DNA from 2 places in the Pigmentiphaga sp. CHJ604 genome. Region 1 is predicted to be linked to the other one. Evidence: predicted binding sites of a transcription regulator. Region 1 holds the regulator's gene; the other holds the start of a gene.
The links. The regulator FNR, encoded in region 1, switches genes on or off when oxygen is low (the NO sensors DNR and NnrR bind a similar motif). The targets are predictions, from matches to a motif close to TTGATNNNNATCAA.
Positions count from the first base shown of each region.

Region 1 (7,407 bases):
CCGGCGGCGTGCAGGCCATCCTGCGCGAGTTGCGCGACCTGCTGCACCTGGACTGCCTGACCGTGACCGGCCGCACGGTAGGCGAACTGCTGGACGAGCAGGGCGACGCCTGGGTGGACCGCGCGGTGATCCGGCCGCGCGCCGAACCGCTCAAGCCCGAGGGCGGGCTGCTGGCCCTGTCCGGCTCGCTCGCGCCCAATGGCGCGCTGATCAAGCGCGCCGCGGCGGACGAGGCGCTGTTCGAGCACACCGGCAGGGCGGTGGTGTTCGATACGCTGGAAGACATGGCCGAGCGGCTCGATGCCGAGGACCTGGACGTGCGGCCCGACGACGTGCTGGTGCTGCGCAACGCCGGACCGCTGGCGGCGGCCATGCCCGAAGCGGGCTACATCCCCATCCCGGCCAAGCTGGCGCGACAGGGCGTGCGCGACATGGTGCGCATCTCGGACGCGCGGATGAGCGGTACCGCGTACGGCACGGTGGTGCTGCACGTTTCGCCGGAAGCCGCGGCAGGCGGTCCGCTGGCCCTGGTCAGGAACGGCGACCTGATCCGCCTGTCGGTTGCGCGCCGCGCGATCGACCTGCTGGTGGACGAGGCCGAGCTGGAACGCCGCCGCGCCGCATGGACGTCCGCGCGGCCGGCCGCGCAGCGCGGCTACCGATGGCTGTACCAGCGGCACGTGATGCAGGCCGAGCACGGCTGCGACTTCGACTTCCTGCGCGCGCCGGCGCGCCCCGACGATGCCGGCGGCGGCCGGCAAGGAGACCCCGCATGACCGGAACCGTGTTTGCCCAACCCCTGGCCCAGTTGCCCGGCATCCTGCCCGAGATCGCGATCGACGCCATCCCCGACGACGAGCGCGTATGGGTGCCGCAGGCGCCCAACGTCTGGTTCCGTCCGCTGTTCTTCAACACCCTGGGGGGCGGCTGGTGCAACCTGCTGCGGGTGCGGCGCTCGGGCGTCCTGAGCCGGCACATCCATCCCGCGCCGGTGTTCGGCTACGTCATCAAGGGATCCTGGCGCTACCTGGAACACGATTGGGTGGCCTCGGCCGGCCGCTTCGTGTTCGAGCCGCCGGGCGAGATCCATACCTTGACGGTGGACGCGGATGGCAAGGACGACGAAATGATCACCTTCTTCAACGTCAGCGGCGCCATGGTCTACCTGGACGAGCGCGGCATGCAAATCGGCTACGAGGATGTGTTCAGCAAGATCGAGATGTGCAGGCGCCACTATCGGGAAGTCGGACTGGGCGAGGACTACGTGCGGCAGTTCATCCGCTAGCCGTCCTAGGGTTTGCATGAATTCCTGTCCGGGGCGTCAATAAGTAGTATTTATTTGTAGTATAAATAGCGGCGGAAAATCCATCCCGCGCCGCGTCGTTCTCTTCGTATCGTATCGAGGCACTATGGATCGTCGAACAGCATTGAAGGCGGCGGGCGGCGTGGTGGCCCTGCCGTGGGCGCGGGCGCTGCACGCCCAGGACAAATATCCTTCCCGTCCCGTGCGCATCGTGGTGCAGTATCCGCCGGGGGGCGTGACCGACGTCGCCGCCCGCCTGGTGGGCGAGGTGCTGACCCGCAAGTACGGCCAGCCCGTGGTCATCGAGAACCGCGCCGGGGCCAGCGGCATCATCGGCCAGCAGTACGTCGCCGGCCTGCCACCCGACGGCTACACGCTCATCACCGGCGGCCTGGGCGGCAACGTGATTCCGCCCGTCACGGTGCGCAACCTGCCCCTGGACGTGGTGCGGTCCTTCGTGCCCATTGCCCAGGTCGCGGAATTCGTCAACATCCTGGTCGTGCCGCAGCAACATCCCGCCACCTCGGTGCGCGAGCTGATCGCGTATGCCAAGCGTTCGTCCAAGCCGCTCAGCTACGGTTCGAACGGACTGGGCACCTCGGTGCACCTGACCAGCGAACTGTTCGCCTCGACCGCGGGAATCGACCTCATGCACGTCCCCTACAAGGGCAGCAACGAAGCGCTGGTCGATACGGTGAACGGCAATCTCGATTTCTGCTTCTCCAACCTGCCGCCGGTGATGCCCCTGCTCAAGAGCGGCAAGCTGCGCGCGCTGGCGGTGACCAGTTCGTATCGCATCAAGCAGTTGCCCGACGTGCCCACCATGGCCGAGGCGGGCGTGCAGGACTTCGTCGTCACCAGCTGGCTGGGCATCTATGGCCCGGCGAAGATGCCGGCGGCCATCGTCGAGCAATTGGGGCGGGACATCGCCGAAGGGCTGCGCCAACCCGACATGACGGCCAGGCTGGAAGCGGCCGCGTTCGAGCCGCGGCCGCTGGATTCGGTGGAATTCGCGCGGGTGAACCAGTCCGAACTGGCGCGCTGGGACGCCATCGCCAAGCGCTCCAAGGTGGCGCTGGAGTTCGGCCAGTAGGGCCGCCTGGCCGTGCATTGTCTATTCGGGACCCGGCGGATATAGTCATGCTGCCATGGACATCAACAAGCTCGACCTGAATCTCCTGCTGGTATTCGAGGCGCTCTATCTCGAGCGCAACGTGACTCGCGCGGGGGAACGCGTCGGACTGTCCCAGCCGTCCATGAGCAATGCCCTGCTGCGCTTGCGCAACCAATGCAACGACCCGCTGTTCGTTCGCACGCAGGGCGGCATGGAGCCCACTTCGTACGCGTCCGAGCTGGCGGGCAGCGTGCTGCGGGCGTTGGAACTGGTGCGCAATGGCTTCGAGCAGGCCAGCGGATTCGATCCGGGCTCCAGCCAGCGCAGCTTCACGCTCCTGATGTCCGATTTTTCCCAGTTCCTGGTGTTGCCGCAGCTCGTGGCGCGCTTCAAGTCGTCCGCGCCGGGCATCAGCCTGGAGGTCAGCAGCCTGAGCAGGGAACACTACCGGGCGGCCCTGGAAAGCGGCGACGCCGATCTCGCCGTCGGCAACCTGCAGGAGCTGCAAAGCGGTTTCTACCAGCAGGGCCTGTTCGTCGACCAGCACGTCTGCGTGATGGGCAGCGGTTTCCTCAAGGCGGGCGAGGCGATCACGCTGGACGAGTACCTCGCGGCGCGGCACCTGGTGGTCACGGCCAACAAGACCGACCTGCAGATAGAGAAGGAGCTGGGCAAGCAGGGGCACCGGCGCGAAGTGGCGCTGCGCGTGCCCAACTACCTGGTGCTGCCCAAGATCCTGGCGCAGACGGACCTGATCGTCACGGTGCCCGAGGTCATCGCCCAGGCCATTACCGACGATGCCGCCGGAGCGACCTGGTCGCGGCTGCCCTTCCAGACCCCGCATACCCACATCCGCCAGTTCTGGCATGCGCGCTACCACCACGACAGCGCCAATACCTGGCTGCGCCGGCAGATCGCCGACCTGCACATAGGCGCCAGCCTGCGCAAGGTGGGGGCCGGCCCGACGCCGCCGGCGTGTCCCGAGGCGGCATGAACGGCCGCGCGGCTATTGCGCCAGCGCGACCAGGTGGCCCCAGTTCAGCCGCGATTGCAGATGGAAGTAGGTCATGGCCAGCCAGCCCTTGCGCATCCACGCGGTGACCGTGGCGTCGGGCAACTGGTCGAAGCGGGTCTCGTCCACCACCAGGAAGCCGTCCAGCGTGACGCGCTCGCCGCCTTGCAGGTCCACGGCCACCTGGCGCGGGATCAGCAGGTTCTCGGCCCGCAGGGCCGCGACGTAGTCGCGGGTCATCGCGAGCCCGGCCTGGAGTTCCCCCAGGAATTGCAGCATTTCCCCGACGACAGGAGAGGGTTGGCCATCCTCGAACAGGGGCTGGGCGTCGTCGGCGGCACTGCGCAGGTGGGCGGCATCCTCGTCCACGCACAGCGCGTAGCGCTGGCTGGCCGGGTCTTCCTGCAGGATGAACGGATAGCGCCGCAAATGGGCGGGAATGTAGCGGTTGGGCCGCCACCGCCCGGCGGCATCCACCAGGAGGTTCTGCGCGCTGCGCAGGCCCAGTACCGCCATGGGCATCTGTTCTTCGCCGGCGAACACGATGGGCAGGTCCCGCGCCGCCATCGCGAACTCCGTCGCCACCAGCGGCACGGCGGTCTGGCCGCGCGAGAAGGCGTAGCCGGCCTGGCGGTCGAGCCGCAGGTGGGCATGCCGTTGCGGGTCCAGCGCGCGGGCCTGGGCGAACATGGGGGCGTTGGCGCCCGCCTGGGGAGAGGTGGTCATCGGTATCCTGCTAGCAATGGGGGCCGGCCAGGCGCCGCAGCGCCGCCATGTCCACGATCTCGACCTGCTTCTGCTGGATGCGCAGCACGCCGGACTTGGCGAAACGCGAGAACAGACGGCTGACGGTCTCGAGGGTCAGTCCCAGGAAGTTGCCGATTTCCTCGCGGCTCATACGCAGCACGAACGCGGACGAGGAATAGCCGCGCGCGGCCAGGCGCTCCGACAGGCTGACCAGGAAGACGGCCAGCCGTTCCTCGGCGCGCATGGTACCCAGGGACAGCAGCATCTGCTGGTCTTGTTCGATCTCGCGACTCATCAGCCGCATGAGCTGGCGTTGCAGCGAGGGCAGGTGGTTGGCCAGCGAGGACAGGTCGCGCACCGGGATCACGCAGACCTCGCTGTCTTCCAGCGCGATGGCGGTCGAAGCATGGCTGTTGCGGCCCAGTCCGTCCAGCCCGACGATTTCGCCGGGCAGGTGAAAGCCGGTGATCTGCTGGCGGCCGTCCGCCAGTTCCAGATAGGTTTTCAGGGTGCCGAAGCGGATGCCATAGACGGCGTCCAGGCCGTCCTCGAAGCGAAAGAGGGATTCGCCCCGGGCGAGCCGCACGCGCTGCTGCACCAGTTCGTCCATTCGCCCGGCATCCTCGGCGGCCATGCCGACGGGCAGGCAGAACTGCCCCAGCCCGCAGGTCGAGCAGCGTATGGAGTCGAGGGTAAGCGGAATGCGTTTGGTCATGGCTGGTCTTTGTTCTGGGCCGGCCGCAGCGGCCTGGGCGGCGTCTGCCCTAAGGCAGGCGCTTGGCGTAGCTCTGCCGCAGCATGTCGATGAATACCCGGACGCGCAGCGGCAGGTGCTTGCGCTGAGGATACACGGCATAGATGGCGTTGGGGGGCGCGGCGAACTGGTCCAGCACCGTCACCAGGCGGCCTTCCTTCAGGTCGTCCTCGATTTCCCACAGCGATCGCCATGCCAGTCCCCGCCCGTCCAGAGTCCAGGCATGGAGCACGGCGCCGTCGGTGCATTCCAGCGTACCCGATATGCGCTGCGGCGTCGTCTTGCCATCGATGGTGAAGAGCCAGCCGCGTGCCTGGTTGACGCCGGTGCCGAAGGACAGGCAGTTGTGGCGCGCCAGGTCGGCGGGGTGTTCGGGCGTGCCGTGCCGGCGCAGGTAGGCGGGCGAGGCGACCACCATCCGGCGGTTGTCGGCCAGGCGCACGCTGACCATGCTGGAGTCGGCCAGATCGCCGATCCGGATGGCGCAGTCATAGCCTTCGTTGACCAGGTCCACCAGCCGGTCGCTCAGGTCCAGCGTCACCGTGATGCCGGGATAGGCGTCCAGCAGCCGGGGCAGCAGGGGCGCCACGTGGCGCCGGCCGAATCCGCCCGGGGCCGTGACGCGGAAGTGCCCCTTGGGATGTTCGCCGCCCGCCGCCACGCTGTTTTCGGCGTTCTCGAGCGACTGCAGGATCTGCTGGCATTCCTCGAAGAATTCCGTGCCCTCGGCGCTGAGCGAGATCTTGCGCGTGGTACGGATCAGCAGCTTGACCCCCAGCCTGGCTTCCAGCGCGTCGATGCGCCGGCCGATGACGGCGGGAGCGACTCCTTCGCTGCGTGCCGCGGCCGACAGGCTTCCGCGCACGACGGCCGAGACGAAGGATTCGATCTGCTTGAAGCGGTCCATGGGAGGCCGGGCGATTTATGCAAATTAGTAAATAATTTGCGCCCGATTTTAGCCTATTCTTAAAAACCGGAGGGGCCGGCGCATCAACCCTGAGGTTCGCGTTGCAGGACGCGGATCAACTGATCGATATCCAGCGGCTTGGTCAGGTGAAAGGCGAACCCGGCATCCAGGCAGCGGCGCACGTCGGACTCCATGCCGTAGCCCGTGAGCGCGACCGCGATCTGGTCGGCCTGAGGGGCATAGTGCCGCAGCACGTCGATGCCATCGCCATCGGGCAGCCCCATGTCGCTGACCAGGACGTCGTAGCGCTTGGCGTCGACGCAGCGGCAGGCTGCCGCCACGTTTTCCGCGACCTCGACCTCGTAGCCGTATTCGCTCAGCAGGAACTGCATGGCTTCGGCGGTATCGACGTTGTCCTCCACCAGCAGGATGCTGGCGGGGCGGACCAGGGGCGCGGAGACGGACTGCGCCTGCTCGACCGGGGCGTCCGGGGCCCCGCTGGCCGGATCGTCCAGCGCCAGCGTGAAGGTCGTGCCCTTGCCCTGGCCGTCGCTGCGCACGCTCAGGGTGCCGCCATGGCGCTGCGCCAGGGAGCTGGCGATGGCCAGTCCCAGCCCCAGGCCGCCGCGCGACTGGGCGGCGTCTTCCTCGCCCTGGTCGAAGGCGTTGAAGATGCGCTTGAGCGCCTGCGGGGGAATCCCGATGCCGGTGTCCGAGACGTCGACGGCGATCTTGCCGGGCATCGGCTGGTACACGGTCACGCGTATCTCGCCGCCGCGCGGCGTGAACTTGATGGCGTTCTTCAGCAGGTTCCAGACGATCTGCTGCAGGCGGGCCGGGTCGGCCTGCACGATGACCGGATAGGGCAGCGGCGTGTAGTGCAGCTCGATGTGCCGCGCGGCCGCTTCCTCGCGGAAGATCTCGGCGATCCCGTTCAGGATGCCGACCAGGTCGGTGGGTTCGAGGCGCAGGCTGAGCTTGTCGTTGACGATCTTGGAGATGTCGAGCAGGTCGTCGATCAGGCGTGCCTCGACCTCGACGTTGCGCTTGATGAGCTCGACGCTGCGGCGGCATTCGGGGGGAAGGTCCTGGCGCAGGTCCAGCGCCTGCGCCGCCGCGTAGATCGGGCCCAGCGGCGTGCGCAGCTCGTGCGACAGCACGGCCAGGAAGCGGTCCTTGGCACGGTTGGCGGCCTCGGCCTGTTCCTTGGCCACCTGCAGCAGATCGGCCGCGACCCGGCTGTCGGTCATGTCGCGCACGATGCGCGAGAAGCCGCGCACGGCGCCGCCGTTGCCGAAAATGGCGGTCGTCACGACCGAGGCATAGAAGGTGGCGCCGTTCTTGCGCATCAGCCATCGTTCCTCGGCCAGGCTGTTGCCGGTGCCGATGTCGGCGAGCTGTTGGCGCAGCGGCACGGGCTCGGGCTGGCCGGGTTCGGGCGGGAGATTGAACATGTCGCCCGGGCGCCCGATCACTTCCTCGGCCGGATAGCCGAACAGCCACTCCGATGCGCGGTTCCAGCTTTCTATCGTGCCTTCCAGCGACAGCGTGGCCACCGAGTAGTCCCGCA
Region 1 covers NZ_CP136998.1:3,357,688-3,365,094, reverse strand. The annotation lists gene R4823_RS16200 (IlvD/Edd family dehydratase) at 1-776, shown strand, start outside; gene R4823_RS16195 (2,4'-dihydroxyacetophenone dioxygenase family protein) at 773-1,285, shown strand; gene R4823_RS16190 (tripartite tricarboxylate transporter substrate binding protein) at 1,410-2,396, shown strand; gene R4823_RS16185 (LysR family transcriptional regulator) at 2,452-3,411, shown strand; gene R4823_RS16180 (SapC family protein) at 3,424-4,155, opposite strand; gene fnr (fumarate/nitrate reduction transcriptional regulator Fnr) at 4,166-4,891, opposite strand; gene R4823_RS16170 (LysR family transcriptional regulator) at 4,941-5,837, opposite strand; gene R4823_RS16165 (response regulator) at 5,921-7,407, opposite strand, start outside.

Region 2 (7,407 bases), 410 kb from region 1:
GCCACGGTTCGAGCACGAAGGTCTCGAAGAACCACGCGACGTGGCCGACGTGCCACTTGACCGGACTGGCCTCGGGCATGGACTGCAGCATGCAGTCCTCGGGCGTCAACCCGTCCAGGAGGGCCAGCGTCGCCTCGCGCACGGCCGCCACGCGGCGGGCCAGCAACTCGGGAACGAACACATCGTCGCGCGCGTTCATCGCTGGGCCAGGAAAACGCCGAACCACGAACGGGGATCGGTCCACATGTTGCGCACCGAAAAACCCGCCTGCGCCAGCATGGCATCGAACTGCGCCGGCGTGTACTTGTAGGAATGCTCGGTCACGATGTCCTCGCCTGCCTCGAATATCCGCTCCGACGTCCCCCAGCATACGCGCTGCCGCTGCCGGGCCCGCAGCCGCATCTCGATACGGCCGTGGCCATCGTCGAAGCGCGACTCATGGTCGAACTCGGCCGGCTGGAAGTCGCTGCCCAGCACCCGGTTGCATACGCGCAGCACGTTGCGGTTGAATGCCGCCGTCACGCCCAGGTCGTCGGCATAGGCGCGCTCCATCACGCGCCTGTCCTTGCGCAGGTCGGCGCTGATCAACAGACTGCCGCGCGGACCGGCCTGGCGGCAGATCGCGGCCATCAGCGCGACGGCTCGCTCCGGATCGAAGTTGCCGATGGACGATCCGGGGTAGAAAAACACCGGCGGATGCTCCTCGATATCGACCAGGTGGCGGCGCAGGTCCAGGTCGCCCGAGAAGTCCGCCTCCACGGCCACGCAGGCGATCTGGGGGAATTTGCGCCCCAGCGCCGCCACCTCGTGCCGCAGGCAGTCGGCGGCGATGTCCACGCCCAGATATCGGCAGGCGTCCACGTGGGCCAGCCAGGAACGGGACTTCGCGCAATCTCCGCAGCCCAGGTCCACCCACTGGATGCGGCGCGGCAGGGACCGGGCGATGGCCGGACGATGGGCCTCGAAGATGGCCCGCTCGGTGCGGGTCGGGTAGTACTCCTCGAGTTCGCAGATGGCGTTGAACAGGACGCACCCTTGCGCGTCGTAAAGAAACTTCGGATCGATATGGGCCTGCGCATCCCGCAGGCCGGCGGCCAGTTCCGCCGCGCGATTGTCGAGCGGCGCCGTATCGGCGCGCCGCCCGGGGGACGGCGCGCCTTCCATCGAAAAGGCGGTGTCGTTCCCGGCCATTCTGTGCGCGGGACCTCGAAGCATGGTGGTCAATATGGGCTCCTTGGGGGACAGCGGCAGAGTGTCCGCCCCGGGCCGTAGCAAGCGCAATGCCCGGCCGCGGCCGTCGGACATGGGCCCTATCTATACGCTTGTCGCTTCCCGGGGAACAGGAATGGGATGTAACCCTTGCCTACGACGCTGCGAAAGGAGCCCGCATTTGACCGTAAACCGAAACAAACTATGGCGGCCACCCCTGTTTTTCCCTCATGGAACAGCCCCTAAGCTGATGGCTGTCGCGACGGTTTCCCTCCGTCCCCCCACCATCAAGGAGTTTCCATGAACATCGCCATCCTCGGCGCCACCGGCAACGTCGGCAGCCGCCTCGTCAACGAAGCCCTGGCCCGCGGCCACCACGTCACTGCCCTCGCCCGCCACGCCTCGAAGCTCGCCGCACGCCCCGGCCTGGAGACCCTGGACGTCGACCTGGCCGACGGCGCGAAGCTGGCCGACGCCCTGCGCGGCAAGGACGCGGTCATCAGCAGTGTGCGCTTCGCCACCTCGCCTCTGGCCGCCGTCCTCGGCCCCGTCAGGCAGGCCGGCGTGCGGCGACTGCTGGTAGTGGGCGGCGCCGGCAGCCTGGAGGTGGCTCCCGGAATCGCGCTGGTGGACACGCCGACGTTCCCGGCCGAGTACAAGCCCGAGGCGCTGGCCGGGCGTGACTGGCTGAACGCCCTGCGGACCGAGAAGGACCTGGATTGGACGTTCCTGTCGCCCTCGGCGCTGTTCACGCCGGGCGAGCGCACGGGCACGTTCCGCCTGGGCGGCGATACGCTGCTGACCGCGGCGGACGGCCGCAGCTGGATCTCCATGGAAGACTTCGCCATCGCGATGCTGGACGAAGTGGAAAAGCCCGCGCATACGGGGCGGCGCTTCACCGTCGGATACTGATGGCGTCGCGGCGGGGCAACGCGAACCGCGACGCCCGCCCCGGGGCCGTTACATGTAGCGACGATTGCAACAGCCCGCACAAACCGCCGGCCGGAAATCGCCCCTACAGTCGGACTATCGCAGTTTCGGAGAATCTGTATGAAACGGCTGGCAATGGCAGGGCTGATGGCCGCGGCCCTCTTGGCCGTCAGCGCGACGGCCCAGGCCCGCGTGAGCGTATCCATAGGCATCGGCATACCAGGTATCGTCTATGGCCCGCCACCGGTCTACGTGGCCCCCGCGCCGGTCTACGTGCCCCCGCCTCCCCCCGTCATGGTGATCCCCGGGCCGGTCGGCTACGTGCCCTACGACCCGTACTGGCGGGAAAGGCGCTGGGAACAGGAGCGGCGCTGGGAGCGCGAGCGCTACCGCGAAGAGCGCCACTACCGGCGCCACGGCTACCGCGATTGAACGACGGCCCCTAGACGGGGCCGTTTCTTTTTGCCGCCGGCCGCCCCCGAAGGCGCGACCGAATGTCGCGACTTGACGTAGATCATTGTCACGTACGGCCGAGCACTGATACCTTAGGCGTAGCCCAACGTACAACGGGAGTACGCCCCTGTCCCGCCCTGCCTGCGCGCGCTCCGGCGACGCGCTTCGCCCCTCCCCCGGCGACTGGCTGCAACTGGCCGGATCGCTGACGTGGCTGGCCCAGGCCGGCATCCTGGCCGCGGCGGTGCAGCGCATGGCGGCGGATCCCGGCGACGTGGCCGCAGGCCTGGTGTCCGCCGCGGCCTTCCTGCTTGCCGGCGCCCTGCGCGCGGCGTGCGATGCGTGGGGAACGCGCCTGAGCTTCCAGGTCGCAAGGAGCCGCCTGTCGGCGCTGCGTGCCGCCGCGGTCGACGCGCTGGCAAGCGGTTCCCCGCTGGACAAGCGCCGCCCCGCCGCCGGCCACGCGGCCAGCGTGCTGGCCGAACAGGCCGATGCCGCGCTGCCCTACCTGGCCCGCTATCCCGCCATCCAGTTGAAGATACTGGTCGTGCCGCTGGCCATCCTGGCGGCCGTCGCGCCGCTGTCGTGGGTCGCGGCGCTGGTCCTGCTGGCCTCGGCCCCGCTGATCCCGGTCTTCATGGCGCTGGTGGGCTGGCGCGCCCAGCGCGCCAGCCAGGCCCACCTGGCGGAGATGGGCACGCTGAACGCCTTCCTGCTGGATCGCCTGCGCGGGCTGGCCACGCTGCGGGCGCTTGACGCCGTCGACGCCACCACCGGACGGCTGGCATACGTTGCACAAACACTGCATACGCGTACCATGGCGGTACTGCGCATCGCCTTCCTGTCCTCGGCGGTGCTGGAATTGTTTTCCGCCATCGGGGTCGCCATGGTCGCGGTCTACGTAGGATTCCACCTGCTGGGCACCTTGCCCTTCGGCACCTGGGGCAGTCCGCTCTCCCTCGGCCAGGGGCTCTTCGTCCTGCTGCTGGCCCCCAGTTTCTTCGAACCGCTGCGCGACCTTTCCACGGCCTGGCATGACCGGGCCGCGGGCCGGGCGGCGCTGGAGGCGCTGCGGGCGCTCGCCGCCGCGCCCACGAAGCTGGTGGGCGGCATCCTCCCCTTGCCCTCGCCGGACGACGCGCCCGCCCGTCGCCCTCCCCCCGCCGTCGAACTCGTCCAATTGCGCTTCGCGCACGCCGATTCGGCGCCACCGGTCATCGACGGCCTGGACCTGCGCGTGGCCCCGGGCGAGCGGGTAGCCATCGTCGGACCGAGCGGCGCGGGCAAGTCGACGCTGCTGGCGTTGATCGCCGGCCTCGTGCCGGCCCAGTCCGGCGCCGTCCTCATCGACGGCGTGGCGCTGGATGACCAGAACGCGCCGCGTCTGCGGGCACGCATGGCCTGGATAGGGCAGAAGCCGCATGTCTTTGCCGGTACGCTGGCCGCCAACGTCGCCCTGGGCCGCCCGGACGTGGACCCGCGGGCGGTGGACCGCGCCCTGCGGGCCGCGACCCTGGAGCTGCTCGCGGGACGCGAAGCCGGACGCCCGCTGGGCGAAGCCGGCACCGGCCTGTCCGGAGGAGAATGCCTGCGCCTGGCAATGGCCAGGGCAGTCGCCGCGCCCGGCAGCGACCTGTGGCTGGCCGACGAACCCACCGCCCACCTGGACGCCGCCACGGCCCGGGAGCTGACCCGCCGGCTGCTGGCGCAGTCCGCGGGCAAGACCCTGATCGTCGCCACGCACGACCCCGAACTGGCCTCGCGCATGGACCGGGTGATCGACCTGGCCCCCCCGCGCGCGGCGCCGGCCGGCACGGACCTGGCCGCGCAGGACGTCATGGAGGCCGCGTCATGAAGGCCTCCATTGGCGCCGTCTTGCGGCTGTTCTTCGCCGGTCGGCGGCGCCTGTTGTGGAGCGGCATCGCGCTGGCCGCGCTGACGGTCTTCGCCGGCATGGGGCTGCTGGGCCTGTCCGGATGGTTCATCACCGCCACCGCGCTGGCAGGACTGGCCGCCGGCACCGCCCTGGCGTTCGACGTGTTCACTCCCGGCGCCGGCATACGGCTGCTGGCCCTGGTCCGCACGGCGGCCCGCTATGGCGAGCGGGTCGTCACCCACGATGCGGCGCTGGCGGTCATCGCCGCGCTGCGTCCCCGGCTGTTCGCGGGCTGGGCCCGGCCCGAGGCCGCGCGCAAGCTGCTCGCCCGGCCGGCCCGGCTGCTGTTCCGCCTGACCGCCGACGCCGACGCGCTGGACGCGCTGTACCTGCGCGTGCTGGTTCCCGCCGGGGCCGCCTGTGCCGCCATCGCGCTGGCCGGCGTCGCGCTGGGCGTGATCAGCCTGCCGCTGGGCCTGGCAATGGCCGGCTGGCTGCTGGCCGCCGGCGCCGGCATACTGGCCTGGACCATGCGCCGCAGCCGCCGCGCCGCCTGCCGCCGCGCCCATGCGCTCGAAGCCCTGCGTGCGCAGGCCATCGACCTCGTCTCCGGCCAGACCGAACTGGCCATGGCCGGCCAATTGGCGCAGCGATGCCGGCTGCTGGCACGGACCGAACACCGGCTGGCCGCCGCCGACGACACCATCAACCGCGCCGACACGCAAGGCGGATTCCTGCAGGCCATGGCGGGCACGCTTGCCATGGGCGCCACGCTGGCGGCCTGTGTCCTGCTGGTGGCCGGCTCGGCCATCGGCGCCCCCGTGGCGGCGCTGGCGCTGCTGCTCGTGCTGGCAAGCGCCGAACCGCTCACGCCGCTGCGGCGGGGAATCCTGGAGCTGGGCCGCACCCTCTTGGCCATCCGCCGCCTGGCGCCAAGACTGGACGCACCCGCCGCGCCCCCGCCCCGCGCCGCCTCCGGCGACATCCGGCTCGAACACGCCAGCCTGGGCCACGAAAGCCGGCCCGGCCTGCCCGCCGGCCTGGCACTGGCGGACGTCACGCTCGTGGTCCGGCCCGGCGAGCGAGTCGCGGTGGTCGGCCCCAGCGGCGCGGGCAAGTCGACGCTGCTAGCCCTGGTGGCGGGCGAACGGCTGCCCTCCGGCGGGCGGGTCCAGGCCCCCGCCTCCTGTCTGCTGACCCAGCGCACCGAGCTGTTCCAGGACAGCGTGCGCGACAACCTGCGCCTGGCCCGCCCCGATGCCAGCGACGACGAGCTGTGGGCCGCGCTGCGGGCCGCGGGCCTGGACCAGGCCATCGCCGCCCTGCCCGCCGGCCTGGATACGCGGCTGGGCGAAGGCGGCCTGGGGCTGTCCGCCGGACAGGCACGCCGGCTCGCGCTGGCGCGGCTGTTCCTGCGCCCCACGCGGCTGTGGCTGCTGGACGAACCCACGGAAGGGCTGGACGCGCCGACCGCGCGCGACGTGGTCGACCGATTGGCCGGACAGGCCCATGGCCGGACCCTTCTCATCGCCACCCATATCAGGCGGGAGGCCGCCCTGGCGGACCGCATCGTCGTGCTGGCCGCCGGCATCGTGGCCGCCGACCTGCGCCGCGGCACTCCCGCCTTCGATCATCAACTTCACACCCTGCGCCCGGACTGAGGAGGAAGCTGGCACCATGGACCTCGACATCGTTTCACTCTCGCGCCTGCAGTTCGCATTGACGGCGCTCTACCACTTCCTTTTCGTCCCGCTCACGCTGGGCCTGTCGGTCGTCATCGCCATCATGGAGACGGTCTACGTCATGACCGGGCGCAAGATCTGGCGGCAGATGACCAAATTCTGGGGCACGCTGTTCGGCATCAACTTCGTGCTGGGCGTGGCCACCGGCCTGGTGATGGAGTTCCAGTTCGGCATGAACTGGAGCTACTACAGCCACTACGTTGGCGACATCTTCGGCGCGCCGCTGGCGCTGGAAGGCCTGATGGCCTTCTTCCTGGAAGCGACCTTCGTCGGCCTGTTCTTCTTCGGCTGGAACAAGCTGTCGCGCGTCGGCCACCTGGTGGCGACCTGGTGCGTGGCGCTGGGATCGAACTTCTCGGCGCTGTGGATCCTGATCGCCAACGGGTGGATGCAGAACCCCGTCGGCTCGGCCTTCAATCCCGAGACCATGCGCATGGAAGTCAGCGACTTCTTCGCCGTCCTGACGAACCCGGTGGCACAGGCCAAGTTCGTCCACACGGTATCGGCCGGCTACGTGACCGCCTCGGTGTTCGTGCTGGGCGTATCGGCCTGGTACCTGCTGAAGGGCCGGCACATCGACGTGGCCAAGCGCTCGATGACGGTGGCCGCCTCGTTCGGGCTGGCCTCGGCGCTGTCGGTGGTGGTCCTGGGCGACGAAAGCGGCTACCTGTCGACCGAGCACCAGAAGATGAAGCTGGCCGCCATCGAAGGCATGTGGGAAACCGAGCCCGCGCCCGCTCCCTTCACCATCGTCGGCATCCCGGACCAGCAGGCGCGCGAGACCCACTACGCCATCCGCATCCCGGCCGTCATGGGCCTGATCGGCACGCGCTCGCTCACCACCGAGATCCCCGGCATCACCACGCTGGTCGACCACGCACGGGACCGCATACGCAGCGGCATCGTGGCCTTCGACGCCTTGCAGCGCATACGCGCGGCGGGAAGCTCCGCCGCCATCGCGCCTGCCGACCGCGACGCGTTCGAGGAGCACGGCCGCGACCTCGGCTACGCCCTGCTGCTCAAGCGCTACCTGGACGACCCGCGCCAGGCCACGGCCGCGCAGATCGACCAGGCCGCCTGGGACACCGTGCCCATGGTCCTGCCGCTGTTCTGGTCCTTCCGCATCATGGTCGGCCTGGGTTTCTTCTTCATCCTGCTGACGGCCACGTTCTTCATCCTGTCGGCCCGCCGCCGGCT
Region 2 covers NZ_CP136998.1:3,765,799-3,773,205, forward strand. The annotation lists gene egtB (ergothioneine biosynthesis protein EgtB) at 1-199, opposite strand, end outside; gene egtD (L-histidine N(alpha)-methyltransferase) at 196-1,191, opposite strand; gene R4823_RS18125 (NAD(P)-dependent oxidoreductase) at 1,510-2,121, shown strand; gene R4823_RS18130 (hypothetical protein) at 2,260-2,571, shown strand; gene cydD (thiol reductant ABC exporter subunit CydD) at 2,786-4,447, shown strand; gene R4823_RS18140 (ATP-binding cassette domain-containing protein) at 4,444-6,129, shown strand; gene R4823_RS18145 (cytochrome ubiquinol oxidase subunit I) at 6,146-7,407, shown strand, end outside.
Region 2: a site for FNR is predicted at 2,644-2,657, ahead of cydD (thiol reductant ABC exporter subunit CydD). Genes of this name have one in related genera too.